3 regions of the Rhodobacter sp. 24-YEA-8 genome follow, and region 3 is predicted to be linked to each of the others. Evidence: riboswitches for the same ligand, from Rfam matches in the RefSeq annotation. Region 3 holds a riboswitch; each other region holds the start of a gene.
What was found. Region 3 has a riboswitch for cobalamin ahead of BLW25_RS04655 (aromatic ring-hydroxylating oxygenase subunit alpha). Riboswitches for the same ligand answer to the same signal wherever they lie in the genome.
Positions count from the first base shown of each region.

Region 1: another riboswitch for cobalamin. It lies ahead of bluB (5,6-dimethylbenzimidazole synthase); the one in region 3 lies ahead of BLW25_RS04655 (aromatic ring-hydroxylating oxygenase subunit alpha).
Region 2: another riboswitch for cobalamin. It lies ahead of BLW25_RS18610 (ABC transporter substrate-binding protein); the one in region 3 lies ahead of BLW25_RS04655 (aromatic ring-hydroxylating oxygenase subunit alpha).

Region 1 is NZ_FNSK01000001.1:1,793,968-1,803,850, reverse strand. Features, by position in the region: gene ppk2 (polyphosphate kinase 2) at 1-739, opposite strand, end outside; gene BLW25_RS08910 (DMT family transporter) at 821-1,153, opposite strand; gene BLW25_RS08905 (TetR/AcrR family transcriptional regulator) at 1,165-1,758, opposite strand; RNA gene ssrA (transfer-messenger RNA) at 2,081-2,436, shown strand; gene BLW25_RS08895 (YoaK family protein) at 2,685-3,428, shown strand; gene BLW25_RS08890 (adenosylcobalamin-dependent ribonucleoside-diphosphate reductase) at 3,438-5,744, opposite strand; gene BLW25_RS08885 (DUF1489 family protein) at 5,929-6,357, shown strand; gene BLW25_RS08880 (bactofilin family protein) at 6,434-6,835, opposite strand; cobalamin riboswitch at 7,185-7,368, shown strand; gene bluB (5,6-dimethylbenzimidazole synthase) at 7,418-8,188, shown strand; gene BLW25_RS25235 (hypothetical protein) at 8,998-9,132, opposite strand; gene BLW25_RS08860 (bifunctional aldolase/short-chain dehydrogenase) at 9,397-9,883, opposite strand, start outside.
Region 2 is NZ_FNSK01000002.1:438,207-448,089, reverse strand. Features, by position in the region: gene BLW25_RS18620 (cis-3-hydroxy-L-proline dehydratase) at 1-973, shown strand, start outside; gene BLW25_RS18615 (trans-3-hydroxy-L-proline dehydratase) at 982-2,010, shown strand; cobalamin riboswitch at 2,070-2,273, shown strand; gene BLW25_RS18610 (ABC transporter substrate-binding protein) at 2,501-3,460, shown strand; gene BLW25_RS18605 (FecCD family ABC transporter permease) at 3,525-4,511, shown strand; gene BLW25_RS18600 (ABC transporter ATP-binding protein) at 4,508-5,281, shown strand; gene BLW25_RS18595 (pseudoazurin) at 5,278-5,697, shown strand; gene BLW25_RS18590 (class I SAM-dependent methyltransferase) at 5,694-6,461, shown strand; gene nanR (transcriptional regulator NanR) at 6,473-7,252, opposite strand; partial or broken gene cpsB (mannose-1-phosphate guanylyltransferase/mannose-6-phosphate isomerase) at 7,660-7,859, shown strand; gene BLW25_RS18570 (DUF983 domain-containing protein) at 7,915-8,325, opposite strand; gene BLW25_RS18565 (ABC transporter substrate-binding protein) at 8,620-9,883, opposite strand, start outside.
Region 3 is NZ_FNSK01000001.1:921,488-931,370, reverse strand. Features, by position in the region: gene BLW25_RS04675 (thiazole synthase) at 1-527, opposite strand, end outside; gene thiS (sulfur carrier protein ThiS) at 529-723, opposite strand; gene BLW25_RS04665 (FAD-dependent oxidoreductase) at 720-1,697, opposite strand; gene thiD (bifunctional hydroxymethylpyrimidine kinase/phosphomethylpyrimidine kinase) at 1,694-2,494, opposite strand; TPP riboswitch at 2,568-2,674, opposite strand; cobalamin riboswitch at 2,815-3,030, shown strand; gene BLW25_RS04655 (aromatic ring-hydroxylating oxygenase subunit alpha) at 3,157-4,407, shown strand; gene BLW25_RS04650 (FAD-binding oxidoreductase) at 4,411-5,502, shown strand; gene BLW25_RS04645 (PaaI family thioesterase) at 5,619-6,053, shown strand; gene nrdH (glutaredoxin-like protein NrdH) at 6,682-6,906, shown strand; gene nrdI (class Ib ribonucleoside-diphosphate reductase assembly flavoprotein NrdI) at 6,917-7,354, shown strand; gene nrdE (class 1b ribonucleoside-diphosphate reductase subunit alpha) at 7,336-9,462, shown strand; gene nrdF (class 1b ribonucleoside-diphosphate reductase subunit beta) at 9,523-9,883, shown strand, end outside.

The sequences.
Region 1 (9,883 bases), 870 kb from region 3:
CGACAATATACCAGGGCGCCTCGGGGATATTGGTGCGCGCCAGCATTTCTTCCTTCGCTTTGGTATATTGCTCCCACCGCACGCGGCTTTGCAGATCCATCGGCGAAAGCTTCCATTGTTTCATCGGATCATGGATCCGCATCAGGAAGCGCATCTGCTGTTCCTCATCGGTGATCGAGAACCAGTATTTCACCACCTTGATGCCCGAGCGCACCAGCATCCGCTCGAATTCCGGCACGTCCTGGAAGAACTGTTCCACCTGGTCTTCCGAGGCAAAGCCCATCACCCGCTCGACCCCCGCGCGGTTGTACCAGGAGCGGTCGAAGAGCACCATTTCGCCACCCGCCGGCAGATGCGGAACATAGCGCTGGAAATACCACTGGGTTTTCTCGCGGTCGGACGGGGCCGGCAAGGCGACGGTGCGCGCCACGCGCGGGTTCAGCCGCTGGGTGATGCGCTTGATCGCGCCGCCCTTGCCGGCGGAATCGCGGCCCTCAAAGATCACGACCACGCGTTCCTTGTGATATTGCACCCAGGATTGCAGCCGGATCAGCTCGGCCTGAAGGCGGATCAGCGCGCGCAGATAATCCTTGCGCTCCATCCCCGGCCCGTGGCGCCTTTTGTAGATCTTCGCGATTTCTTCGGACAGCTCGGCATCTTCCAGCTCAAGCTCGTAATCCTCATCGAAGGAATCCGAGAGTTCGGCTTCCAGCCAGTCCATCGGGGTCTGTTCGTTCATGGCATCCGTCGCGCGTGAGGGGAGTTCGGGATCTCAATGGCAGTACAGCGTAACGGAAGCATGACGGTCTGGTGACGGAAATCAATGCGGAGCGGCCTGGGAAAACAGGTTGATCACCAGCACACCGGCAAGGATCAGCCCAATCCCGATCACCGCCGCGAGATCAAGCGACTGTTTCAGCCAGATCCAGCCGATCATCGAGATCAGCACGATGCCAAATCCCGACCAGATCGCATAGGCGATCCCCACCGGCAGGGTCTTGAGCGCCTGCGACAGGAAGAAAAAGGCGCCGCCATAAAGGCAGAGCATGATGATGGTCGGCACCGCTTTGGTGAATTGCTTTGTCTGGGGCAAAAGCGAGGTCGCCATCACCTCCAGCGAGACCGCGAGGAGGAGCGTGACATAGGTTGTCAGCGTTGAGTTCATCAGCCGGGGTTCCTTCGGGTCAGGTCAAGCAATGTTGCGCATAATTCCGCCATCGGCTGGCGCAGATCGGCTTCGACCTGCCAGAGATCGGCAAGCCAGAAGCCATCCGCGGCGTGGCGCAGGATCTCGTACCAGGGGCCGGAATCGGTCGCGGCATGGCGCGTGAGGCGGGCGCGCAGCCAGTCGGACCAGAGACTGCGCATCCCGGGATTCATCAGCAGGACCGCGTTCAGCGGCGCTGAAGCCGCCAGCCCCGGGTCAAGCGTGGCGGCTATCCAGGCGCGGGTAAAGCTGCCCTTCGGCTCGGGATCGGCCGCTATGCTGAGGTCGATGGCCGCATCAAAATGATCGAGAAGATCACGCAACAGCGCGGTGATCAGCGCCTCTTTGTCGGGGAAATGGTGGAAAAGCCCGCCCTTGGTCACTCCGGCGGCCCGGGCCACCGCCGCGATGGTCATCGCCTGGAGCCCGCCAGAGACCGCCAGCGCCGCCGCTGCATCAAGCAGCCGGCGCCGCAGAATCTCGGGCTGGCGGCGACGGGGCGGCGACGGGGATGGCAAGGCCGGGGGGCGAGTGGGCGGGGCAGCGGTCATGCGGCCGATTACATACCGCTTGGTATGTAATCGGCAACAGATTTCTTGCCTGCCGTCATTGCAGCCTTCGGCCTATACCCGGGGGCTGAAAAAGACGGGAAAAGGTCCAGGCCCGCGCTGGAAGGCAGGCGGCTCGCTGTCGCGTGACCGGCAAAGCCCAGTTTTGCAGTGTCAGTTACCTGTGCCGGACGGGGCACCGCTGTCGGGCAGATCCGGAATGCCAGTTCGGGTCATCGCATGTCGGAGCATAACGTCCGGATCGCAGACAGGTCCGGGCCATAAGCGATGGGGGGTCGGGATTTCATCGCGCCGGTCTCTGCCGCCGCTTGCGCCCGGGCAGGTGTGGTCCTATATTCCATCTTGTCCGGGGCAACCCGGACTATGGCGATAAACGCACCTGTAATAGGCGGCTCGGACCCGGGGGCGGTACCCGGCGGCTCCACCAAATCTCCCGTTCATTGCGGGCGTGTGGGGCCGAAACAGGATCGACGGACGTTCAAAGAGGCCAGCTTTCGCTCGGTAAGGTACCACCGTTATCGGTCCATGATCACAGTTGCCAATGACAACAGTGCTCCGGTGGCGATGGCTGCGTAAGCAGCTCTCAATACCAAACCTAAGTCCTTGCGCTTAGCCGCGTAAGGCGGGGTTCGCAGGTACCTGGCAACAGAAACCTGCACCTTCCCCCCGTTTCAGCCCGCTCACCTGTGCCTCAGGTCGTAAGAACCGGCATCGCGGCTGTGATAATGGTGGCTTTCACCATCATCGCCGCTCGGGTACTGGCATACATGCGACGCCGGTATCCGTTACGTTATTGCTAAGGCTTTTCCCGCCAGAGCAGCCGCGCTATGGCAATGAGGCCTCGCCCCGACGCCTGACCCGGCCCCGGCGGGTAAATCGCCAGAAAGGCATTCCCGAAAGGCATTGCTGTGAAACGGCACCGTCATATTCTGCATCCGCTGCAATCGGCGCGGATCATCCTGGGGCACAGGCGATCTGCCGGGGCGGATCTGCTGCTGGCCACGGTCATCGCCTTCACCGCCGGCGCGGCCAATGCGGGCGGCTTCTTCGCGCTTGGTCAATATACCTCGCATGTGACCGGCTATCTGTCGCAGCTGGCCGATCACCTGGTGGTGGCTGAGTGGTGGATCTGCCTTGTTGCCGTGATCGCCATCGGCGCCTTTGTCAGCGGCGCCGCCTTTTGTTCGGCCCTGATCCACTGGGCGCGGCTGCATCTGCCGGGGCGCCAATATGCGGTGAGCGTGGCGGTGCAGGGCGTTTGCCTGATGCTGTTCGCCACCGGCGGCTGGTATGAGGGCGCGGCCTGGCGGCTCTGGTGCATGGCGTGTCTCTGTTTCACCATGGGGATGCAGAACGCCACCGTGACCAAGATCTCGGGCGGCAGGCTGCGCGCCACCCATGCCACGGCGATGATCACCGATATCGGCATAGGTCTCGGTCGCGCCCTGTATCGCCGCCATGCGCCCGACGCGGTCCACAGGGTTGACTGGCACCGGATGCGGCTGATGACGCAGCTGGTTTTCACCTTCTTTCTGGGCGGGGTGACCGGGGCGCTTGGCTATGCGCGGGTCGGGTTCGGGTTCTCGCTGCCGCTGGGATGCCTGTTGCTGGCGATGGCGCTGCCGGCGCTCTGGAAATACCGACAAGGCTGAGGGCGCGCCTCAGCTGCATTGCGAAAAGCCGCAACTGGCGCAGATCAGGCAGCCTTCTTCCCTGCGCAGATCAAAGGATCCGCAACTGGGGCAGATGGCCTGGGGTCCGGGCTCTCCGGCCCTGGTTCCCATCCCGCTCCCGGGGGCCTCGCCCGGCGACAGGGCGCCGGGGTCGGAGTTCAGCCCCATTCCTTCGCCCGCGATGAAGCCGGTCGCGATCAGGTGGCGTTCGATCACACCGCCGATCGCAGCAAGGATCGAGGGGATGTAGCGCCCGTCAATCCAGGCGCCCCCCCTCGGGTCGAACACCGCCTTGAGTTCGCCCACCACGAAAGACACGTCACCCCCCCGCCGGAACACCGCCGAGATCATTCGCGTCAGCGCCACCGTCCAGGCAAAATGCTCCATGTTTTTCGAGTTGATGAAGACCTCGAAGGGGCGGCGGCGCCCGCCCGAGACGATATCATTCACCGTGATGTACAGCGCGTGTTCCGAGCCCGGCCAGCGGATCTTATAGGTCTCGCCCGAAAGCGTGGCGGGGCGCGGCAGCGGCGCATCCCGGGGCGTTTCGCTGTCACCGGGGGCGGGCGCGACGCTCAGCACCGATCCTGTTACCGCATTGGGCCGGTATGTGGTGCACCCCTTGCAGCCCATATCCCAGGCGGCAAGATAGACATCGCGGAAGGCCTCGAACGGGATATCCGCCGGGCAGTTGATCGTCTTTGAGATCGAGCTGTCGATATGGCGCTGTGCCGCCGCCTGCATCCGCAGATGATCCATCGGCGCAAGCTCCTGTGCGGTCACGAAATGCGCGGGCAGGGGCGCCTCGCCCTGAAGCGCGCGCCAGCGCATCAGGGCGTAATCCCCGACCTCCTCCTCGCGCGCGCTGCCATCCTTTTGCAGCACCCTGCGCCTTGTGCTCCAGGCAAAGACCGGCTCTATCCCCGAAGACACATTGCCCGCATAAAGCGAGATCGTCCCCGTAGGCGCGATGGAGGTCACCAGCGCATTGCGGATGCCATGGCTGCGGATGGCGTCGCGGATATCCCTGTCCATCGCCGCCATGGTGCCGCCGGCGAGGAAGGCATCGGCCTCGAACAGCGGGAAGGGGCCGCGTTCTTTCGCAAGATCCACCGAAGCAAGATAGGCCGCCCGCGACAGTGCTTTGAGCCAGGCATCGGTCTGCACCACCGCCTCATCCGAGCCATAGCGCAGCCCGCACATCAAAAGCGCATCGGCAAGCCCGGTGACACCAAGGCCGATCCGCCGCTTGGCCCGGGCCTCGGCCTCTTGCTCGGGCAGGGGAAAGCGTGACTGACCGATCACATTATCCAGCATCCGCACGGCCGTTGCGACAAGATCGGCTAGCTCATCACCCGCGATCCGGGCCGCTTCGGTGAAAGGGTCCCGCACCAGCGCGGCCAGGTTGACCGACCCGAGCAGGCAGGCGCCGTAGGGCGGCAGCGGCTGTTCGCCACAGGGATTGGTGGCGCTGATCACCTCGGCGTAATGGAGGTTGTTCATCCGGTTGATGCGGTCGATGAAGATCACGCCCGGCTCGGCATAATCATAGGTCGCGCGCATGATCCGGTCCCAGAGCGCGCGGGCGGGCAGGCTGTGATAGACCGTGCCGCCAAAGACCAGCTCCCAGCTCTGATCCGCGTTCACCGCCGCCATGAAGGCATCGGTGACCAGCACCGAGAGATTGAACATCCTCAGCCGCGCGGGATCCTGTTTGGCGGTGATAAAGTCAAGGATATCAGGGTGATCGCAGCGCAGGACCGCCATCATCGCGCCGCGACGCGCGCCGGCGGACATGATGGTGCGGCACATCGCATCCCAGACATCCATGAAGGACAAAGGCCCCGAAGCATCCGCCGCCACAGACGCCACCAATGCGCCTTTCGGCCGGATGGTCGAGAAATCATAGCCGATGCCGCCGCCCTGTTGCAGGGTCAGCGCGGCCTCTTTCAGGGCCTGAAAAATCCCCTCCATCGAATCGGGGATAGCGCCCATGACGAAACAGTTGAACAGCGTGACGGCGCGGTCGGTGCCGGCCCCGGCCAGGATGCGACCGGCGGGCAGAAAGCGGAAGCTTTCCAGCGCCGACATGAACCGGGCCTCAGCGCCTGCGGGATCGGGCTCGTCCACCGCAAGGGCGCGGGCGACACGGCGCCAGCTGTCGGCGACCGTCAGGTCAATGGGCATGCCATCTGCGTTCTTCAGCCGGTATTTCATATCCCAGATCCGGGCCGCGATGGGGGTGGCAAACCCACCCTGCGCGACAGACCCGGCCTGAGCAGCGGGTCCGGTCAGGCGGTCGGCGGCGGCGGCATCGGGTTCAGTATCGGGCAAGGCGCAGACCCTCCGGCAAAGAGGGCCGTCAGCGGCGCGAGGACTGGGCCAGCATTTGCGCCGGATCCGGCCAGAGCCACAGGATAGGGAGGCGGAGGCCATCGGTCAATCTTGCGGCGGCGGGGCAGGCGCCTATGATCCGGCCATGGGATTCGTGAATATACTCAAGCTTTGTGTCGGTGCCGAAAGCATCGGGGATCTTGCGACCTGGCAAGAGGAAAATGCGGCGCGCTGGCCGGCAGGGCAGGCGGTGCACGTCACCCGTATGTGGCCCAAACGCGAGGCAGAAGTGCTGGCGGGTGGCTCGCTTTACTGGGTGATCAAGGGGGTGATCCTCTGCCGGCAGCGCATCACCGCGCTGGAGCGGGTCGAGACCGGCGATGGTATCAGCCGCTGCGCCATCGTGATGGACCGAGAGATCATCCGCACCGAATCCGCGCCGCGCCGCCCGTTTCAGGGCTGGCGCTATATCGGGCCAGAGGACGTGCCGCGTGACCTGACGCTGAGCCGGGACGGCGATGACAGCCTGCCGCCTGAGCTGGAACGCGCTTTGGCCGAGATCGGCCTGCGCTGAAGCATTTTGCGGAATCGGCCCGATCCGAACTGCCCGACCAGGGCTGGTTCAGATCGGCCAATGCAGATGCTGGCGATCAGCCGCGACCGCGGGTGAAGCGGCCTTCGATGGTGGCGCCGCTCTCGATCACCAGGGTGTCGTAAGTGATATCGGCGGTCACCTGGGCGGTGGCGCGCATGATGAAATGCTGGCTGTCGACCTTGCCGTCGAGCCGGCCATGCACCTCGACCGATTTGGCACTGACCGAGCCGGAGATGCGGCCATGCTGCCCGACAGCCAGCGCGTCGGCGGTGATATTGCCATCAACCTCGCCCAGAACCTCAAGCGCGCCGGTCGAGCTGATCTCGCCGGTGATCTTCAGGTCAGAGCCAAGCACAGAGCGGGTCGCATTGCTGCGGCTGGCGCCGGCGGGAGGCGTGGTCACCTGGGAGCCAGCCTGTCCGGGCTCGCCATTCGGAGCGGCAGTTTTCGAGAACATGGGGGATCTTTCTGAAAGCGTCTCGGGGGCGATAAGGCGGAATTGCGGCGCAAGGGTCAAGTGGAGTGCGACCGGTGAGGCCGGGGAAAGCCGGTTTTCTGCCGAAACTCAATGATCACGACAGGGCGGGGCGGCAAGCGTCAGCGCAAAGCCGGTGAAAAGGCGCGTGAAACAGGAAGGCGCGCTCTTTGGGGGCGGGGCATCCTGTCCGGTGCGGGCGGCGATGCCGGCCGGGGCGGATCGCAGGGCGCAGCCCGTCGCTGCGAATCAGGCGGCGGCGCGGTTGCGTTCTGGCCGGACTTCTCTGATAGTGCTGCGGTCTGGTGCTTTCCGGCCCGGGCAGCGGCGCAGGCCCTGCGCTGCCTTTGGCCGGAGGGATAATCGGGAAGGCGGTGCAAATCCGCCGCGTGCCCAACGCTGTAAGGTGGACCGCTTTTGCGGACCGGGCGGCAGATGCCACTGGCTTTGGCCGGGAAGGCGCCGCTTCGGGGTGAAACCAAGCCAGAAGACCGGCCAGACCAGAACGGCCCCGGCTGCGCGGACGGCAGCAGGGGCGCCGGTTTGCCTGACAGGGGAAATGTCATGCCGATAAATGTGCCGCGCGCGGCCCGTTGCGATCACGGTCCTGCCGAACAGCTCGCTTCCAAACCCCAAGGCGCAGATCCGGGCGCTTCCGGTGCGGACTTTCGCCCGCCCGGCACCGCCGCTGCCTTTTCGGGAGAGGAACGCGCCGCCGTCTACCGCGCGATCTTTGAGCGCCGCGATGTGCGGGGCCAGTTCCTGCCCGATCCGTTAAGCGACGATCTGCTGCTCCGGCTCCTGGCGGCGGCTCATGCCGCGCCTTCGGTCGGGCTCTCTCAGCCGTGGAACTTCATCCTGATCCGTGATGATGGCGTGCGGAGCGAGATCCGTGCCGCCTTCGAGACCGCCAATACCGAGGCGGCGGCGATGTTCGGCGAGGGGCGGCGCGCGCTTTATTCGCAGCTCAAGCTCCAGGGGATCTCTGAGGCGCCGCTTTGCCTTTGCGTCACCTGTGACCGTACACGTGGCGGTCCGGTGGTGCTGGGCCGCACCCATGATGCCGCGACCGACCTCTATTCCACGGTTTGCGCGGTGCAGAACCTCTGGCTCGCCGCGCGGGCCGAGGGGATCGGCGTCGGCTGGGTCAGCATCTTCCGCGAAGGTGATCTCAAGCGCATCCTGCATCTGCCCGATGGAGTGGTGCCGGTGGCGCTCCTGTGCCTTGGGCATGTGCGCGACCTTTATGACCGGCCAGAGCTTGAGGTCCGGGGCTGGGGGCAGCGTCACCGGCTGGAAGACATGGTCTTCGCCGACCGCTGGCAGGGGCGCTGAAGATCCCGCCTCTGCTCCCATGGGCCGCATCCCTCGGGCCAACGCGGCAGGCGGGGAAGAGACACCCGGCGCGGATGCGGGATGGCCCGGACCAGGCGGGCGTTCCGTAGCTTTCCCAAGGAATGACGCACCCGGAGTGAATGCTGCCGGCTCGGTGGCGTTCAGCCGGTCGCTGCGGCGCGCTCAGATGTTCTCATTTTTCAGCGCCTTGAGCCATGTCTTACAGGATTGGAAGCCTGTGGATTCAGGTATTGCCGGGCACGGGAGCCCGGCCCGTTGGGCTATGTTGTTAATCCATGTTCGCCATCAGACAGCGAAAGCCGCGAGGCATTGGCAGACAGGGGAAGTCCGCGCCCCAGGCCTGGTTTGCCGTTCCACCCGCAACCCGCGCAGAAGGCGGGGAGAGATCTTGTGCCCTGCAGTTGGCCCGCTGCTGTCGGGCTTCTGACAGACCGGCATCAGCCCGATCAGGCGCATAAGCCGGCGCTTGCGCTTTTCATTCACCTTATGGCCCTTATTGCGCAGGTGCGAGGTCATCTGACCGAGGCCAAAGAAAGGCCTGTCCAGGCCTGCATATTGATCAGCCGCATCAGCGCGAGGCTCTGGTCCGTTTCACCCGGCAGTATATGGTAAAACGACGACCAGGGGAGCGACGGCAAAGCGCAGTGCCGGCCGATCAACTGACCCGGATGGTTGCCTGCACCATGCAGCGCCTCACTTTCCGCCCCATAGCTGCAGCTTTCTTCCCAAAGAAGAGTTGGCCACCGCCAGCTTTCCGATCCTGGCATGCAGATCCAGGACCTCATCGGTCACCGACGCTTTGCGGCCAGCGCGTTCAAAACACCGGATGCGCCATCGAGCAGCGCGCGTTGCCGGTGATTGATCATCGTCGGAAACACGCCGGACAGGCTCGTCTGTTCCGACGCGGGCGCCTCGCCTTTCATGGCCTCAAGGGCCTCCTTCTCCCAGAATTCAGCGGACGTGCTGCTTTCGTTTCGACATCGTCAATCTCCCTCGTGAGGCACATCGGCAGACAGCAAAGACTGAGCTTACATCAATGTCGGGTTTGCAGTGACCACATCAGATTGTGTGCGATCGGGACGTACAGGTCCGCGAGGCCCCTGGATTGCGGTAACCGGGGCCGCTCGCGCGGGACAGACGAAGGCGCCGGCGACATTGCTGCGCCGGCACCAGGGGAAAAGAGCGCCTCAGCGCAGCATTGCAGCGGTATTGCCGCCATCGACGGTGATTACCGCCCCGGTCGAGGTGCGCGCCCGGATCAGCGCGAGCGCGGCCTGGGCGACATCGGCGGCGGTGACTTCGCGATGCAGCAGGTTGCCGCGCATATAGACCTCGGGCGTGACGCCACGGGCGCGGGCGCGCTCTTCGATCATCTGATCGGTCATGAGCCCGGTGCGGATCCGGTCCGGATTGACCGCGTTCGAGGTGATGCCATCGGCCGCATGTTCCACCGCATATTGCTTCATCAAGGCCATCAGCGCGGCTTTCGACGTGCCATAGGGGCCGAAATCGGGGCCCGGATTCACCGCCTGTTTCGAGACGTTGAACAAAAGCGCGCCGCCGGTGCCCTGGGCCTGCATCACCCGCACCACCGCGCGGGCGACATAGTGGTGACCCCAGAAATTCAGCTCGAATGCGGCGCGGAAATCAGCATCCGACACATCAAGCAGCGCG
Region 2 (9,883 bases), on a different contig from region 3:
CTGGCGTGCCCAGGGCGTGCCGGATCTGTTCGGCACCCCGGCGCAGCGGCTGGCCGATGCCTATGTGGCGATGGGCTGCCGGCCAAGCTTCACCTGCGCCCCCTATCTGCTGGAAAGCGCTCCGGCCGAAGGAGAATCTATTGGCTGGTCGGAAAGCAATGCGGTGATCTTTGCCAATTCCGTGCTGGGGGCGCGAACGGCGAAACACCCGGATTTCCTTGATCTTTTCATTGCGATGACCGGGCGCGCACCGCTGGCGGGCGTTTGTCTTGACGAGAACCGGGCGGCGCAGCGCGTCATCGACGTGGCGGCGATCTCTGGCGCGGATGATCTCTTCTGGCCTTTGCTGGGCTGGCTTGCGGGCCGCGCCTCGCCAGACCGGATCCCCCTGCTCAGAGGTGTGGGCGCGGCATCGCGCGAGCAGTTACAGGCGCTGTGCGCGGCCTTTGGCACCACCTCGGCCGCGCCGATGCTGCATGTCGAAGGGGTCACGCCCGAAGCGCATCTTGTCGCACCCGATGCCGACGCGGCCCGGATCAGCCGCACTGATTTCACCCGCGCCTGGGAGGAGCTGAACCAGGGCGGTGAAGAGATCGACCTTGTCGCCATCGGCAGCCCGCATGCCTCGCGCGAGGAATGCCGCGCCTTCGCAAGCGCGCTGAACGGTGGGCGGGTGCAGGTGCCGACCATCATCACTGCCGGGCGCAGTATTATTGCCGATCTGCAGGGCGAGGGCACGCTCGCGACCCTCGAAGCCGCCGGTGTGCAGGTGATTCCTGACCTCTGCTGGTGCTCGATCTCCGAGCCGGTCTTCCCGCCCGCGACCCGCACGCTGATGACCAATTCCGGCAAATATGCCCATTATGGGCCGGGGCTTTCGGGCCGGCAGATCCGGTTTGACAGTCTCAGAACCTGTGCCGCTGCCGCCCTTACCGGCCATGCCGCCAAAACCCTTCCCTCCTGGCTTTCCTGAGGTTCCCCATGCGCTCGATCAAGACCATCCATGTGATTTCCGCTCATGCCGAGGGCGAGGTGGGCGATGTCATCGTGGGCGGGGTCCGCCCGCCGCCGGGAGACACGATCTGGGCTCAGTCACGCTGGATCGCCGAAGATGAGACGCTCAGGAATTTCGTGCTGAACGAGCCGCGCGGCGGCGTCTTCCGCCATGTGAACCTGCTTGTGCCGCCAAAAGACCCGCGCGCCGATGCCGCCTTTATCATCATGGAGCCCGAGGACACGCCGCCGATGTCCGGCTCCAATTCGATCTGCGTTTCGACCGTGCTGCTTGATGGCGGCATCATCCCGATGGTCGAGCCGGAAACGCGCATGGTGCTGGAGGCGCCGGGCGGCCTCGTCCATGTCCGCGCCGAATGCCGCAATGGCAAGGCGGAGCGGATCTTTGTCGAAAACCTGCCCTCTTTCGCAGAACGGCTGGATGCGAAGCTTGAGGTCGAGGGCCTTGGCACATTGACGGTCGATACCGCCTGGGGCGGCGACAGTTTCGTCTTTGTTGATCCCAAAGCGCTAGGTTTCAGCCTGACGCCCGACGAGGCGCATGATATCGCGAGGCTCGGGGTAAGGATCTCGGAGGCCGGCACCGAGCAGCTGGGCTTCCGCCACCCGACCAATCCGGACTGGACGCATTATTCCTTCTGCCTCTTCGCGGGCGAGGTGACGCGGCAGGGGAATGAACTCCGCGCCGGTGCTGCCGTGGCGATCCGGCCCGGCAAGGTTGACCGCTCGCCGACCGGGACCGCGCTTTCCGCGCGGATGGCAGTGCTGCATGCGCGCGGCCAGATGTCAGAGGCCGACCGTCTGACCACTGTCTCGCTGATCGGGTCGGAATTTCAGGGTCGCATCCTCGGCACCACCGATCTGGCGGGGACGCCGGCGATCCGCCCGGAAATCTCGGGGCGCGGCTGGGTTACCGGCATCCATCAGCATATGCTGGACCCGACCGATCCCTGGCCCGGCGGCTACCGGCTTTCCGACACCTGGGGTGCGCGCTGATCCCGCAGCCCGGGCACGAGCCTCTGGGGCGCTTTGTCATTGAAACGTGCAGGGTTTGCCCATAATCAGGCAATGTCGGTTTCCGCAAGGAATTGAAAGGGAATCCGTTATCCCCCCGCCCGGGGGGATGAACCGGAACTGCCCCCGCAACTGTAGGCGGCGAGGATCCGCGCGACAAAGCCACTGTGGGAGAGCCCATGGGAAGGCTGCGCAGACCCTGTGACCCGCCAGTCAGGAGACCTGCCGACTCCTGTAACCAACTTGACCCGGACGGGGCGTCCGGGGAGGCGAGATATGATTTTGACCCGCAGATGCGCCATCGCATCCCGTGCAGCCAGCCTGCGCCAGTCGCGCCGGGCCAGCTTTGTGCGTCGCGGTTTTCACGCTCTCCATCCGCTCCATCCCCCATTCCACTCGGAGATCCCGGATGCGATATTTTCCCAATACCCGTTTCTCACTGACCGTCTCACTGGCCGCGCTCTGCTTTGGCATGCCTGCCCTGGCCGAGACCGGCTATCCGCTCAAGCTGCAGAATTGCGGGCTTGAGCTGAGCTTTGACAAGGCGCCGGAAAGTGCAGTGACCGTCGGTCAGGCGACGACCGAGATCCTTTACACGCTGGGGCTTGGCGACAAGGTCGCGGGCACTTCGGTCTGGTTCACCGAAGTCCTGCCGGAGTTCAAAGATCTGAACGACGGCATCGAGCGGCTGGCCGATAATGACCCTTCATTCGAAAGCGTCGTCGCCAAACGCCCGGGTATCGTGACCGTGCAATATGAATGGCATGTCGGCCCGCAAGGCATCGTGGCAACGCGCGAGCAATTCGCCGATCTCGGCATTCCGGCCTATGTCCTGCCGTCCGACTGCATCGGGAAGGACAATACTGCAGGCTCGGACGGCACGCGGCTGGAGCCCTATACGATGGAGGGGATCTATCTCGGCATCGAAGAGCTGGGGACGATTTTCAACATCACCGACAAGGGCGCAGAGGTGGTCGCTGACCTGAAAGCGCGCGAGGCAGCGGCGGTCGCGGCGGCGAAGGCGCTTGATCTGAAAGAGGCCTCGGCGGTGTTCTGGTTCTCGTCGGCCGAAATGGATATCGACCCCTATGTTGCCGGAAACGGTGGGGCCCCGGCCTGGATGATGTCTTCTCTGGGGCTGAAGAATGTGGTCGAAAGCCCCGAGGAATGGCCGGTTGTGTCCTGGGAAACCATCGCCCGGGCCAATCCCGATGTGATCGTGATCGCCCGTATGGACCGCCGCCGGTTCGAAGCGGATGATCATGAAAAGAAACTGGAATTCCTGAAATCCGATCCGGTGGTAAGCCAGATGGAGGCCGTGAAGAATGGCCGCATCGTGATCATCGACGCCCATGCAATGGACCCGTCGATCCGCAATATCGCGGCGCTGGAAGAGCTGGCGGCGGCGCTGCCGGCCTTTGATCTGAAATGATCCGCCGGAAATGAAACGACCGGCCACCCCTGTTGCGCTTGCCGCCCATGTCGCTCTGCGCGCCATGGCGGGGGTGGCTGTTCTTGCGCTTGCCATTCTGACGGGCGTGATCCTTGGCGAGACGCCGCTGCCCTGGTCGACGGTCTGGGCGGCGTTGGCGAATAATCTCTGGGCGGCGGGGCTGCCGGTCGATCCGATTGATCAGGGCATCATCTGGGCCTACCGCGTCCCAAGGACGCTGGTTGCCGCCGGATGCGGCGCGGGGCTGGCGCTGGCAGGTGTGGTGTTGCAGGCGCTGGTCAGAAACGCGTTGGCCGATCCTTATCTGCTGGGCGTCTCGGCAGGGGCCTCGACCGGGGCGGTGGCGGTGACGATCATGGGCGTCGGTGCCGGGGCCATCGGGATCTCGGGGGGTGCCTTTCTGGGGGCGGCTCTGGCCTTTGGGCTTGTTGCGGCCCTGGCCCGCGCGGCGGGCGGCGGCCCTGCACAGATGGTGCTTGCGGGCATTGCCGGATCGCAGCTTTTCAACGCGCTGACCTCTTTCTTCATCGCGAAATCCGCCAATGCCGAACAGGCGCGCGGCATCATGTTCTGGCTTTTGGGCAATCTTTCCGGCGTGCGCTGGCCCGATGTCACACTGGCTTTGCCGGTCGCGGTCGCCGGGTTCCTTGCCTGTCTCTGGCATGCGCGTGCGCTGGATGCGTTTTCCTTTGGCTCGGACGCCGCTTCATCGCTGGGGATCGCGGTGCGCCGCGTGCAGATCGTGCTGATCGGTGCGGTGACCCTGATGACCGCAACGATGGTCAGCCTTGTTGGCTCCATCGGTTTTGTCGGTCTGGTGATCCCCCATGCGGCGCGGTTCCTTGTGGGGCCGCGTCACGGGCGGCTGATCCCGGCGGCGGCCCTGACCGGGGCCGTGTTCCTGATCGCGGCCGACGTGGTCTCGCGCATGCTGATCCCGGGCCAGGTGGTGCCGATCGGTGTGGTCACGGCGCTGGTCGGCGCGCCCGGCTTCGCGCTGATCCTGATCCGGGGGAGGGTGCGCGGATGAAGATCGCGGCGCATGAACTTGGCTGGGCCGCGCGCGGGCGCAACATCGTCGAGGGCATCACGCTTGAGGTTGCCAGTGGCGAGACGCTCGGGCTGATCGGGCCGAACGGATCCGGGAAATCGACGCTGCTCAAGCTCTTCGCCGGGATCGCGGCGCGACCGCGCGGCACGGTCAGCCTGGACGGCACGGCCCTGTCGCGCATGAACCGGCGCGATATCGCGCGGCGCATCGCCTTTGTCGAACAGCAGGCCCAGACGACCGAGGCGCTGAGCGTGCGTGACGCGGTGGAGCTGGGCCGCACGCCCTGGCTCTCGCCGCTGGCGCCTTTCGGCGCGCAGGATGCTGCGATCTGTGCCGAGGCGCTGGCGCGCGTAGGTATGGCTGAAATGGCGGCGCGGTCCTGGACCACGCTTTCGGGCGGCGAGCGTCAGCGTGTCCATATCGCCCGGGCCCTCGCGCAGCGCCCGCAGGTCATGCTGCTGGACGAGCCGACCAACCATCTTGATATCCATCATCAGCTTTCCCTGTTGCGACTGGTCTCCGACCTGCCGGTGACGGTGGTGATCGCGCTGCATGATCTGAACCAGGCGCTTGGCTGCGACCGGCTGGCGGTGCTGGAGGGGGGCAGGCTTGCCGCCCTTGGCCCGCCGCGCGAAGTGCTCAGCGCCGACCGCCTTGCCCGCATTTTCCGCGTCGGTGCCAGGACGCTGACCGACCCGACCGACGGTGTCACGCAATTCCGTTTCCACTGCCTTGAGGATCAGCCATGAAATCCGCTCTTGCCGCCCTTTTTCTGATGATCGCCGCGCCCGCGCTGGCCGAAACGCATGAGGTGGAGATGTATAACCGGTCGGAAAACGGCCCGATGATCTATGAGCCATCCTATCTGAAAATCGCCCCGGGCGATTCAGTGCGCTTTATCCCGACCCAGCCGAGCCATAATGCCGCGACCATTGATGATATGATCCCCGAAGGCGCCACGCCGTTCAGATCGAAGATCAATGAGGATTTCACCGTCACCTTCGACGTGCCGGGCGCTTACGGGATCAAATGTTCGCCGCATGTGGCGATGGGGATGGTGATGCTGATCCATGTCGGCGATGTGGCGGAAACCGTATTGCCCGAGACCCTGCCCACACGGGCGCGTGAACGGTTTGACCTGATCCTGTCCGGGATTGCGGAGTGATCAATCACGATCTCGCCGAAGACATCCGTGACTACTGGTCGCGCCGGTCCGAGACATTTGACCAGGCCTTCGGCCATGCGATAGCGCCAGGGGCCGAGGCCGCCGCCTGGGCGCAGCCGATGCGCGATCACCTGCCGCCCGCGCCGGCGCGGGTTATGGAACTGGCCTGCGGCACCGGCGAGGTGACGCGGCTGATCCATGATCTGGGCCATGAGGTCACGGCGCTGGATTTTTCCGAGGCGATGCTCGCGGTTGCGCGCGCGAAACATGCGGGCAAGCCGCGGCTGCGCTTTGTGCTGGCCGATGCGCAGGTTACGATGGAGCCCGATGCCAGTCAGGATGCGATCCTGTGCCGGCACCTGGTCTGGACGCTGACCCGGCCGGAAGAGGGTTTTGCGGATTGGTTTCGGGTACTGAAACCCGGCGGGCGGCTTCTGGTCTATGATGGTGACTGGGCACAGCCCGCGCGTTCGGGCCGCTGGCCGGCGCGGTTGCTGGCGCTGTGGGACCGGATCTCGCCCGATCCGTTTTATGACGGCGCGATGGGCGCGCGCCATGCCGCGATCATGGCGGGGCTGCCTTTCGGCACCGGCCTGCGCTTTGAAATGCTGGTACCACTGCTGGAAAAGGCGGGGTTCACCGCCATCATGCGCCATTCGCATGAGCCGATTGCCCGGGCGCAACGGCGGGTCAACGGGCTGCGCAACCGGCTCAGAACCCGGGTTTATGACCGCTTTATCCTGACGGCGCAAAAGCCCGGCTGAGAGCGGCAGGGTCAGCCCTGGAGGTAAAGCCGTTCCGACCGGTCGAGATGCTTTTGCATCCGCTCCGCCGCGAGATCGGGGTCCTGGGTCGCGATCGCATCGGTGATCGCCTCATGTTCCGCAAGCGTCACCGTCTCATGGCCCGACCAGTGCAGAAGCGTGTCGTGATGTTTGAAGAGCCAGCCCAGCATGGCATGGGACAGCGCGGTGATCACCGGATTGCCAAGGATCGCCGCCAGAGCCGTGTGAAAATCGATATCGGCGCGCATGAAAGCCGCCGTATCGCCAAGTGCCGCACGCTGCAGGCCGACCAGCCCGCGCAGGCGTTCCACATCTGCGGGCGTCGCCTTTGTGGCGGTCATCCGTACCAGCCCGGTCTCGAACAGTTTTCGCGCATCGCGCAGATGCCCGAGATTGCCCGGCTCTGCCGCGATCAGAAGGCTCGCGATATCATTGATCTGATGCAATGCCAGATCCGGGTTCAGCGGATTGACGCGGCTGCGTTCGCCATGGGAGATCGTGATCAGCCCCTGGGTGTGCAGCTGCTGCAAAGCCTCGCGTACGGCTGGGCGGCCGACACCCATCCGCGCCATCATGTCACGCTCGGAGGGCAGGGCGTCGCCGGGGCGCAACTGACCCGAGGCGATCATGGCGCGCAGTTGCTCGACCACCGAATCCGACAGCTTGCGCCGTGCGACCGGCGCGAGTGAAAGATCGGAAGATCGCGGTTCTGGCTTCATCTCGGCCCTTACATGGCGCTTTGGCGGCCGGATGTTCCGACGCAGTGGCATGATGATATAATGATCCGGGCGGCAGGGAAAGCACAGCCTGGTCAGGCCGCGCAACACGGGTGACAAAACCTGCTGCCCGATGCATGTCAGAAGCGGTTTCGCGACGCGTGCCGGAGCTGAGAACAGCGAAATGGCATTCGCCGTCGCCGTGCCTGGCAATGTCGGGCTGTCCGACGCCGTCTTGCTGGCGCGCCGTCATGGCGTCGCCGCAGTTGATCTCTCGGCAATCCCGGCGGATCTGGTCAATGCAGGGCTATTCGCCCATCGCAGCAGCGCTGGCGGCAGACGGCCTAACAAGCCCGACCGCTCTGCGCCGCGCGGGATATGGGCTTTACCCCGGACCATGCCGAAACCGCTTCTGACTGTCTGGAACCGGCGAGCGCATCACAGGCGGGCGTAGCGGGTTTATCGTGGCGGCAATGCCCGACGTTGTACTGGTGGCGGGCGCCGACCAGTCAGTGGATGTGAAAAGGCCGTGGCGGCGTTAAAAGCCAACGGCGCGCGTCAGGACGAAATGCTGCCGGCTGATTTCCGGCCCCGGGGCTGGAATGAAAGCCTTGTCGTTGGCGACCGGTTCCAGGTCAGGCGCATCCATGTCCATCCGGGCAAGGTGCCGATGGTGTTGATCGAACGGAAGGTCGGCAGCGGCGCGGCGCCTGACATCAGTGTTGCGATGCGCTGCTTTCGCCAAAGCCATGCATACGCCGCGACCATTGCATGGCCACCATAAAGCCCTTGGTCGAAGGCAACATCACCAGCGCCAGGGGAATCACCGTCATCGTCACGATCAGGCCGACAATGCCGGGCGTCAGGTCGGTATAGCTGAACAGACCATGGATCATGAACCCGGCGATATGGCAGATGATCAGCATGGTGATATAGGCGGGGCCGTCATCGGCCCTTTGATGCCAGAGCTCTTCGCCACAGGCCGGGCATTGCCGTACCACCTTGAGGTATGACGAGAAAATCGCGCCCTCGCCGCAGGCCGGGCAGCGGCACATCAGGCCACGGCGGATCGCCTGTTTCAGCGGGCGTTCAGGAAGCTCTGCGGCGGAATGCGACGTATCGGTCATGCTGTCCTCGGGTCACGGAAGCCTGCGGGCGCTGCTATTGGCCCGTTGCCAATGATGTAGGGCAGTTTCATCATAAAGACAAGATGTCCGCAATGTATGGGTCTGCGACGGAATGACCCATATATTTAATCCGGATTGTGCGGGCTGCGGCGCTTTGAGAGCCGCTGATAAGTGTCACGATGTCTGGTCTCCATCCTGAGATGGAAGAGCGAACTGCGCGCGGGCGCGGGGGCAGGGGAAGGGCGCCTGAGACCGGGAAGGCGCCGCCAGGCGCGCCAGAGGCGGCGCAAAAGCTCAGACACGCTGGCTCCAGAGCTGGCCATAACGCTCCATCTCCCGATGCAAAAGGGCGCCGTGCCGATCATACCAGTCGGTCACCGAGGTGAATTCACGAATATGCGCCTTGCCGCCGGATATTTCGACCACAGGCCAGTTTCCGACCAGGGCATTGGAAATGCCGAACAGGTCGTCGCCCCACCAGCGCGCGGGGCCGAAGACATGACGCAGCCCCCGGCCGGATTTCATTGCCGAAAGCACGGCATCCGGCGCGGTGCTGTCGGCGGCCTCGGCCGCCGCCTTCCACAGATCCAGAATAGCGGCATATTGCCAGGAGACCGAACTCCACTGGCCTGGAAATCGGGCCTCATATTCGGCATGAAACCGCGCCGGGTCGCGAAAATTCACCTCGGGGGCTGCAAGGGCGGGGTCGTCGAAATCGGGAAACTGGAAGATCGCGCCTTCCAGGAATTCGGGCGAGGTATGGGCGATGATGCGGTCGTGGAAATCCAGCGTGCAGGAGAGGATCTGGCCGCGAAACCCCTGGCGGTAAAGCTGTTCGCAGATCGGCAAAATGTAATCGGGATAACAGGTGTCGAGGCAGACGATCTCTGGCTTTCCTGACAGCATCCGGCGCACCAGGGGCTCAAAATCGCTGGTGGCGGGGTCGAAAAAGAACGGCTCATCGGTCATGCGGATCCCGGCGGCGGCAAAGGCGGCCAGGTATGTTGCGATTGAGGGCAGGCCGAACACATCATCCTGGGCGCAGATTGCGGCAGAGCGAAGCCAGGGGCGGTTGCGCGCCAGCCAGTCGACGCCGGTGACATTATAGATCGGGTGGACCTCGGCCGGGGCGATGAGCGTTGTCGTCTCGGGGCTGAGATCCGAGGGCAGCAGGGTCGAGGCGAGCATCCCAGTCTCCTGCACCAGGGGCGCCGCACCGGGCCAGGTGTCGCCGCCCAGCATCATGAGAAAGCTGACGCCATCGCGCCGGATCAGCTTTTGTGCGCCGATTCTGGCGCGGGCCGGGTCATATTCATCATCGAAAGCCAGGATTTCGACCGGCAGCTGGCGCCCGCCAATGCGGATCCCGCCCGCCGCGTTGATCCATTCTGCCCAGAGCCGGCTGCCATCCAGACCCGGTTGCCCCCAGGCGGCGACCGGGCCGCTCAGGGGGCCAAGAAATCCGACCTTTACCCGGTCCTCAGCGGCCGCGGCGGCGCGCGGCCAGAACCCGGTCGTCAGCGCGCTGACGGCAGCGCCCAGGGTGGCGGTGAGGATG
Region 3 (9,883 bases):
ACCTGATCGGGAAACTCTGCCCGCAGCACGCGCAGCCCATATTCGTTCATCAGCCCCCGCCCCGAGCCAATCGGCGCGCCCCAGGGCATCAGCACCTCACAACCGGCCTCGACCAGCCGCGCACAGACGCCAATATCCTCGGTCGTATAGGGAAAGACCTTGAACCCGTCGGCAATCAGGATGCGGGCGGCCTCTGCCAGTCCGAAGACATCGGGTTGCAGCGTATCGGTATGGCCGATCACCTCAAGCTTGATCCAGTCTGTCGCGAACAGCTCGCGCGCCATGTGGGCCGTGGTCACGGCCTCTTTCACCGTATGGCAGCCAGCGGTATTGGGCAGGATCTTCGCGCCCAGATCTGCCACAAGCGCGCGGAAGTCACCGCCATCTCGCTGTTCGCGGCGCAATGAGACGGTGGCGATCCCGGCCTCAGAGCTGCGAAACGCGTCTTCCAGGATCTTCGGCGAGGGATATTGTGCCGTGCCCAGCATCAGCGCGCTTTCAACAGCAGTTCCGTAGAATACCGGCATCTCAGCCCCCCTGCATGGCGGCGAGCACTTCGACACGGTCGCCCTCTTGTATTTCTGTTTCCAGCCGCGCGACTTTGGCGATGAAGACCTCATTCACCGCAGTCGCCACGGCTACGCCAAAGCCCTGTTCCTCAAGCAAAGCCGCCAGGGTGCGCGCCCCGGTCAGCCTTGCCTCTCCATTCACGAAAACTCTCATGTCCTCACCTCATCCATGAACTCGGGCTGTGCGCCGGTCTCGAGATGTTCCGCCACCATCCGCGCGCAGGCGGGCGAGAGGAGGAATCCGTGGCGGTAGAGACCATTGGCAAAGATTACATCGCCCCGCCGCCGGATCCGGGGCAGATTGTCGGGGAAAGCGGGGCGCGCATCGGCCCCGGTCGCGACCAGCTCGGCCTCGCCAAAACCGGGATGGATCGTCCAGGCCGCCGCCATCAGCTCCATCATCGACCGCAGCGTCACCTGGCCACGCCAGCCGCTTTCGATCATCGTGGCGCCCAGCATGAAATGCCCGTCGCCGCGCGGCACGATGTAAAGCGGGATGCGGGGATGCAGGAGGCGGACCGGGCGCGAAAGGCTCACGCCCTCGCAGCGGATCAACAGCATCTCACCGCGCACACCACGCAGGTCACTGAGACTGTCGCGCGCCGCGAGCCCCCGGCAGTCGATGGTCAGCGGCGCCTCTGACGGCTCGGGCGTCACCACGATCCCCCGGGCCGCGAGACGGCGGGCCAGTTCGCCAAGCGCCGCGCGCGGGGCCAGATGTGCTTCGGTTCTGAAGCAGAGCCCCTCGCGGAATCGGCCTTCCAGATCGGGTTCAAGCTGTGCGATCTCATCACCGCCAATGGTCTGATGTCCTTTGGTCAGCCGCGCAAAGCGCGCCAGATCGCCCCGGTCACGCGGATCGGCCAGAACCAGCGTCCCGGCCCCGGTGACCAGCCCGGTATGGGATTGCCACCAGGCGGCCGCGCCGGCCCCCAGCCGTTCGACCGGTTCCTCTGCCGATTCCGCCTCGCAATATGGCGCCAGCATACCGCCGGCCCACCAGGAACAGGCCTGCGGCCCGGGGCCTCCGGCAGGGTCCGAGATCGTGACCTCATGGCCGCGCGCCGTAAGTTCACTGGCCATCACAAGGCCCATGACACCGGCCCCGAGAATATGGACGCTGCTCATGATTGCGGCCAGAGCGCGTGGAAATGATGCACCGGCCCATGGCCGGATCCGACCTGCAGCGCATCCGCTGCCCGGATCGCCCCCTGGAGCCAGCGATGCGCCCGCGCCACCGCATCGGGGATTGTCATCCCCTGCGCCAGCCCTGCCGCAATCGCTGCGGCATAGCTGCACCCGGTGCCATGGGTATTTTTGGTCTGCTGGCGTTCTGCCGTGAAAACATGGGGTTCAGGGCCGATCAGCAGGTCGCGGCATTCTGCCCCCCCGGCATGACCGCCTTTCATCAACACCCAGGCCGGCCCAAGCGACAGGAGCGCGCGCCCCTGTATTTCCTGCACCCCATGGCTGCTGGCCTGGCTTTCGCCCAGAAGATCGGCCGCTTCGGGCAGGTTCGGGGTCAAAACCGTCGCAAGCGGCAAAAGCTCCTCGCGTAGCGCCGCGACTGCCTCGGCCGCGAGCAGCCGGTCGCCGGATTTCGCCACCATCACCGGATCAACCACCAGGGCCAGATTACGCCCCTTCAGCGCCGCCGCTACGGTCGAGACCAGTTCCGGATCGCCCAGCATCCCGATCTTCACCGCGCCCACGGCAAGATCATCGAACACCGCATCAAGCTGCGCCCGGACCATCTGCACCGGCAGGGCCATCACCGCTGTCACCGAGCGGGTGTTCTGCGCCGTGATCGCGGTGATCACGCTGGCCCCGTAAACGCGCATCGCCGCGAAACTTTTGAGATCGGCCTGGATCCCTGCGCCGCCGCCGGAATCAGACCCCGCTATGGTCAAAGCTATCGCCGTCATCATGCCCCCAATGACCGGCGAAAAGATTTGGGGAGACTGGCGTCCGGGCAAGCCGCAACGGGCCGCCAGAGACACGATCAGACCACCCGTTCCCTCCGCCGGTATGAACCGGATCAGGTTCGATGGGTTAGCCTTGCGGCCTCTCAGCCCCGGTTTCCCGGGACACCCCAACGAGTAAGTTGCCCAATCGTTAAGCGGAGCATTTTCGTTTGGCAACCGGCAAAATCCCGCTTTCAGCGCGAATGAGGCTGCTTACAGGGCCGCTGTCTGTTCCGCTTTGCGACATGTCGCAAACAGACAATCCCGGCCGCCGCACTGTGATCAATTCAGCCTCGCAAGGTGCCGCTGGCGACAGCGGAGAATTGGGAAGCCGGTGCGGTCCCGCAAGGGGTCAAAGCCGGCGCTGCCCCCGCAACGGTAGAGGCTGAGAGGCGCGACAAGGACCACTGGGCGGAGGAGCCCGGGAAGGTGTCGCGACCAGGGTTGAAAAGACCGCTCGCCAAGCCCGGAAACCAGCCTTGCACGAGATGTCGAGCCGCGGTGGGCGGCGAAGCGGCAACAGGCTCGCGGGTCCATCCCCGCGCGGGCCCTTCGCCGCCTGTTGTCCATCGCACGTCAAACCTGCCCGCGCAGCGCGCGCGGGCTAACGCGAAGGACAGCGAATGCTGAGCCAGTCCGAGACCCTTTCCCGCCTTCTGGCACGCCAGAGCGGCTATGCCTTAGAGCGCGATTTATATTGCGATCCCGGGGTGTTGGAGGCTGATCTTCAACATCTGTGGTATCGCGAATGGCTCTTTGCCATTCCGGGCTGCGAGCTGGAGAAACCCGGCGCCTTTGCCACGCTTCAGGTCGGCGCCTATCCGGTGGTGATCATCAAAGGCAAAGACAATCGCATCCGCGCTTTCCACAATGTCTGCCGCCATCGCGGTCAGCGGCTTTGCGCGAAGACCAATGGCTCGACGACGAACCTTGTCTGCCCCTATCACCAATGGACCTATGACCTCGAAGGCAAGCTCATTTTCGCCCGCGATATGGGCGAGGATTTCGACCCTTCGAAATTCGGGCTGAAGAAGGTGCACTGTGTCGATCTTGGCGGCATGGTCTTCATCTGTCTCGCCGATGTGCCCCCTTCCATTTCCGACCTCGCGCCGAAGCTGATGTCGTATCTGGCCCCCTCGGGGCTCGCGGATGCAAAGGTCGCTTTCAGCTCTACCATCGTCGAAAACGGCAACTGGAAGCTGGTGATCGAGAACAACCGCGAATGCTATCATTGCGGCGGCGCGCACCCGTCTTTGTGCCGGACCTATTCCGACAACCCGCGCATGACGGCAATGGAGGGACCCGATTCGGCCTCGCCCGACATCATCGAACACTGGAAACGCTGCGAGGCGGCCGGCCTGCCCTCGCGCTTCACCAACCATCCGCAGATGCAATGGCGGCTCGCCCGCATCCCGCTGCTCAACGGCGCCGAAAGCTATACGATGTCGACAAAGGCGGCGGTGGCGAAACGCATGGGCACCATGCCCTTCAACGATGCCGGCAGCCTTCTGTTCTTCCACTACCCGAACAGCTGGAACCATTTCCTTGGCGATCACGCCATCGTCTTCCGCATCCTGCCGATCAGCCCGACCGAGACGCAAGTGACCACCAACTGGCTGGTCCATAAGGATGCGGTCGAGGGCGTCGATTATGATCTCGAAACCCTGACCCGTGTCTGGCTCAACACCAATGACGAAGACCGCCAGGTGGTCGAAGAAAACCAGAAGGGCATTCTCTCGCCCGCCTATGAACCAGGGCCCTATTCCCCGATCCAGGAAGAAGGGGTGATGCAGTTCGTGGACTGGTATGCGGGCATCATGACGCAACGCCTTGGCCCTGTTTCCGGCACAGGCCCGGCACTGGCGGCGGAATAAATCATGGGAAGGCAACAGCTTAACTGGTCCGCGAAACCCTGGGATGATGCGGAGCATCTTGAATGCGCCATGGTCGTGCCCGAGACGCCGGATACTGCCACCTTCACCTTCCGCGCGCCCTCGGGCGCCTGGTTTGACTATCAGCCGGGCCAGTTCGTGACGCTCGACCTGCCGGTTGATCCGAAAAAGGGCGCGAAGGGCAATGTGCAGCGCACCTATACGATCTCGTCTTCGCCGTCGCGGCCGCTGTCGATCTCGGTCACGGTGAAAGCCCAGGCGACATCCATCGGCACGCGCTGGATGCTCGATCACCTGAAGCCGGGGATGAAGATCAAAGCTTACGGCCCGGCGGGGATTTTCAGCTCGCACCGGCATCCGGCAAAGAAATACCTCTTTATCTCGGCGGGATCAGGCATCACGCCGATGATGTCGATGACGACCTGGGCCTGGGATTCGGGCGAGATGCCCGACATCACCTTCGTCCATGCCGCGAAACGCCCGTCAGAGATCCTGCTGAAGAAACGGCTGGAAGGCTTTGCCGACCGCGTGCCGGGGCTGAAACTCCGGTTCACGGTTGAAGAGCCAGACCCGTTCCAGACCTGGTCCGGCTATCAGGGGCGCCTGTCGCAGATCATGCTGGGCCTGATGGCGCCGGATTATCTGGAGCGCGAGGTCTTCTGCTGCGGGCCGGAGCCCTTCATGCAGGCGGTGCGCGACATGCTGGTCTCGCTTGGCTTCGATATGGAACATTACCATCAGGAGAGCTTTGGCGCCCCGGTAAGTTCCGAAGCCGAGGCGCCGGTGATCGAAGATGTGATCCCGGATGCGGATGCCGGCGCGCAGATCACCTTTGCGGCGTCGAACGTCACCGCGCGCTGCTCCGAGACCGATACGGTGCTGGCCGTCGCGAAACGCTCGGGGCTCAATATCCCCTCGGGCTGCACCTTTGGCCTTTGCGGCACCTGCAAGGTGAAGAAAACCGCAGGTGATGTGCATATGGTCCATAATGGCGGCATCTCGGATGACGAGATTGCCGAGGGCTGGATCCTCGCCTGTTGCTCGAACCCGATGGGCAAGATCACGGTTGAGGTCTGAGAGCGGCGCGGCCTGACAGAAATCCTGACAGAAATGACGCATCGGCAGCCTTGCCGGTGCGTCTGAGACAGCTACTCTCCCCGCCGGGCACCGCGCGCAGATATGGGAGAACACCGATGACAAAACCGATCCTGATGGACAGAGCCGCGCTGAACGACTTTGTCACCCGCGATTTCGGCCAGGTGGCGGCGGATTTCACCGTCGATGCGGTGACAGATCAGGGCATAAGGCTGCGGCTGCAAGTGGCCGAACGCCATCTGCGCCCGGGCGGCACCGTATCCGGCCCCACGATGTTCGCCCTTGCCGATGTGGCAGTCTACCTTGCCATCCTGTCGAGGATCGGGCCGGTGGCGCTTGCGGTCACCACGGGATGTTCCATCGATTTCATGCGCAAGCCAGCCGCCGGGCGCGGGCTTTACTGCGATGTGCGGCTTTTGAAACTTGGCCGTGTGCTGGCGGTGGCCGATGCGCTGATCTTCTCGGACGGGGTCGAGGATCCGGTGGCTCGGGCGAATATGACCTATTCCATCCCGCCTGCCCCGGCTGCCTGAAACACCGCGAACCAGGACCTGCCACTCGGGACCTTCGAATCAATTTGATGACGGCCCGGCGGGCGCGACCGGCAGCTGCAGTGCCTTCCCCTGGGTCAACCGGCTTATCCCCAGAGATGTGCACCATTCTGTCCACGAAGCGGCCCGACCAGGGGGCGCCCCTGCTCCTGGATATTGTGCAAGGCGAAATATTGCGCAGCCCGGCTCTGTGGGTTTAGGGGCACACATTTCCGCCATGCGCCCACGGCAAAGCAACGATTTCCTCTGATTTCAGCAGCTTTTCAACTCTGAGTCGTTCCGGTCACGGCTGGCATTTCAATAACACAAGATGTTGACAGCAGGGCAAATCGGGGATCAATATGCAGATGTTCCGGGAGCAAACCTGCAGCCTGCGACGCGTCCGAAATCCGGGGAAACCGGGGCATTTCCGGGCGCAGCCAGCGGCAGGAACGGCCAGGGGAAACTCCGGGGGGAAACCTTCGGGAAGACCATAGCCGCGGCAGGATCCCAGGGCAAAGTGAAGGCAACAAAACCGTGCGACGGGCGCGAGAATATGACCCGGCGGAAGCTTTCCGCTGGCCGTTTCTCAGTGAACCGCAGCCACATGGGACAGTAGAAGGATCAGGCAATGACCATCACCGTTTACTCCAAACCCGCATGCGTTCAGTGCACCGCAACCACCCGTGCGCTCGACGCCAAAGGCTTGTCCTATTCCATCATCGATCTGACCGAAGATGCCGATGCGATGAATCGCGTCGTGGCACTCGGCTATCGCCAGGCCCCCGTCGTCATCGCCGGTGACGCCCATTGGGCTGGCTTTCGTCCCGATATGATCGGCCGCCTCGCCAGCTGAGGGGGTCTCCGTGCCCGGGCTCGTCTTTTTCTCTTCTGCCTCGGGCAATACCCTGCGTTTCGTCACGCGCCTGGAAGAAGTCAGCGCTGGCCGCTATGGCGCGGCGCTGCGTATCCCAATATCCCCGCAGGATCCTATGCCGGATCCGGGCGGGGATTTCGTTCTGATCTGCCCGACATTCGCCGATGGCGAGGGGCGTGGCGCGGTCCCGAAACAGGTGATCCGCTTTCTGAATGACCCTGAGCGGCGCGCCGGTCTGCGCGGAGTGATCGCCGGGGGCAACCGAAATTTCGGACAGACCTATGCCCTTGCGGGCCGGGTTATAGCTGCCAAATGCAATGTGCCGGTTCTCTACAGCTTCGAGCTGGCCGGCACGGAAACCGACATCGCCCGCGTCCGGCGCGGGCTTGATCTATTCTGGGGGATGGAATGCTCGACAATGGCGTGAAGCCGGCGCTGGACTACCATGCGCTGAACGCAATGCTGAACCTCTATGACGGGGAAGGCAAAATCCGCTTCGACGCCGACCGCATGGCGGCGAAGCAATATTTCCTGCAACATGTGAACCAGAACACGGTCTTCTTCCACAACCTGGATGAAAAACTGCGCTATCTGGTCGATGAGGGCTATTACGAGCCCGATGTGCTGGACCAGTATTCGCGCAATTTCCAGCGCCAGATCTGGGATGCGGCCTATGAGAAGAAGTTCCGTTTCCCGACCTTCCTCGGCGCGTTCAAATATTACACCAGCTACACGCTGAAGACCCGCGACGGTCAGCGCTTCCTTGAGCGTTACGAGGATCGCGTGGTCATGGTCGCGCTGGCGCTCGCGCGTGGCGATGAGGCGCTGGCGATGTCCTTCATGGACGAGATCCTTTCGGGCCGCTTCCAGCCCGCAACGCCGACCTTCCTGAACGCAGGAAAAATGTCGCGCGGCGAGCTGATCTCGTGCTTCCTGCTGCGGCTTGAAGACAATATGGAGTCGATTGGCCGTTCGATTAACTCCGCCCTGCAGCTGTCGAAACGCGGCGGTGGCGTGGCCTTGATGCTGACGAACCTGCGTGAGGCCGGAGCGCCGATCAAAGGGATCGAGAACCAGTCCTCGGGCGTCATTCCGGTGATGAAGCTCCTGGAGGATTCCTTCTCCTACGCGAACCAGCTGGGCGCGCGTCAGGGGGCGGGCGCGGTCTATCTGAACGCCCACCACCCCGATATCCTGCGTTTCCTCGACACCAAGCGCGAGAATGCCGACGAGAAAATCCGCATCAAGACGCTGTCGCTTGGCGTGGTGATCCCGGATGTCACGTTCGAGCTCGCGAAGAACAACGAGGATATGTATCTCTTCTCGCCGCATGATGTGCAGAAGGTCTACGGCGTCCCCTTCTCGGAAATCTCGGTCACCGAGAAATATGACGAGATGGTCGATGACAAGCGGATCAAGAAGAAGAAGATCAACGCGCGGGAATTCTTCCAGACCATCGCCGAGATCCAGTTCGAGAGCGGCTACCCTTACATCATGTTCGAAGACACGGTGAACAAGGCGAACCCGATCCACGGGCGCATCACCATGTCGAACCTCTGCTCGGAAATCCTGCAGGTGAACGAGGCGTCCACCTTCCACGAGGATCTGAGCTATGATCACCTTGGCACGGATATTTCCTGCAATCTCGGCTCGCTGAATATTGCGGCAGCAATGGACGGCCCGGATCTGGGCAAGACCGTCGAAGCGGCCGTGCGCGCCCTGACCGCCGTGTCGGAAATGTCGGCGATTGACTCGGTCCCGTCGATCCGCCGCGGCAATGATGAAAGCCATGCCATCGGGCTGGGCCAGATGAACCTGCATGGCTATCTGGCGCGTGAGCATGTGCATTACGGCTCGCCCGAAGGTGTCGAATTCACCAGCGTGTATTTTGCCGCTGTCGCCTATCACGCGATCCGCACCTCGAACCTGCTGGCGCGCGAGCATGGGCAGAGTTTCAAAGACTTCGACAAGTCGAAATATGCCGATGGCACTTTTTTTGACAAATATACCGGCCGCGACTGGCTGCCGGTGTCGGAGAAAGTCACCGAACTGTTTGAGGGTGTGACGCTGCCGACCCGTGAAGACTGGGAAGCGCTGAAAGCCGATGTCATGGCGAGCGGGCTTTACAACCGCAACCTCCAGGCCGTGCCGCCGACCGGGTCGATTTCGTATATCAACAACTCGACCTCTTCGATCCATCCGATCGTGGCGAAAATTGAGATCCGCAAGGAAGGCAAGATCGGGCGCGTCTATTACCCGGCGGCCTTCATGTCGAATGAGAACCTGGAATATTACCGCGATGCCTATGACATCGGGCCGGAAGCGATCATCGACACCTATGCGGCGGCGACGGAACATGTCGATCAGGGCCTGTCGCTGACGCTGTTCTTCCCGGCCGAGGCCACCACGCGCGACATCAACAAAGCGCAGATCTATGCCTGGAAGAAGGGCATCAAGACGATCTACTACATCCGCCTGCGCCAGACCGCGCTGGAAGGGACCGAAGTGCAGGGCTGCGTTTCCTGCACCCTGTGAGGTCTGGCTGAGCGCCGGGGGTTTCACACCCCCGGACCCCCGTGGGATATTTTTAGACAGATGAAAGGTTCTTCCCCGATGAAGGATCATGTGATGCCGAAAACGGTATTGAAAGCGATCAACTGGAACCGGCTGCAGGATGAAAAGGACCTCGAGGTCTGGAACCGGCTGACGGTGAATTTCTGGCTGCCCGAGAAAGTGCCGCTGTCGAATGATGTGCAGTCCTGGTCGACGCTGAGGCCCGAAGAGCGGGAGCTGACGATCCGGGTTTTCACCGGGCTGACGCTGCTGGATACGGTGCAGTCGTCGGTTGGGGCGATCTCGCTGATGCCCGATGTGGTGACGCAGCATGAAGAGGCCTGCCTGACGAATATCGCTTTTATGGAATCGGTCCATGCGCGGTCCTATTCCTCGATCTTTT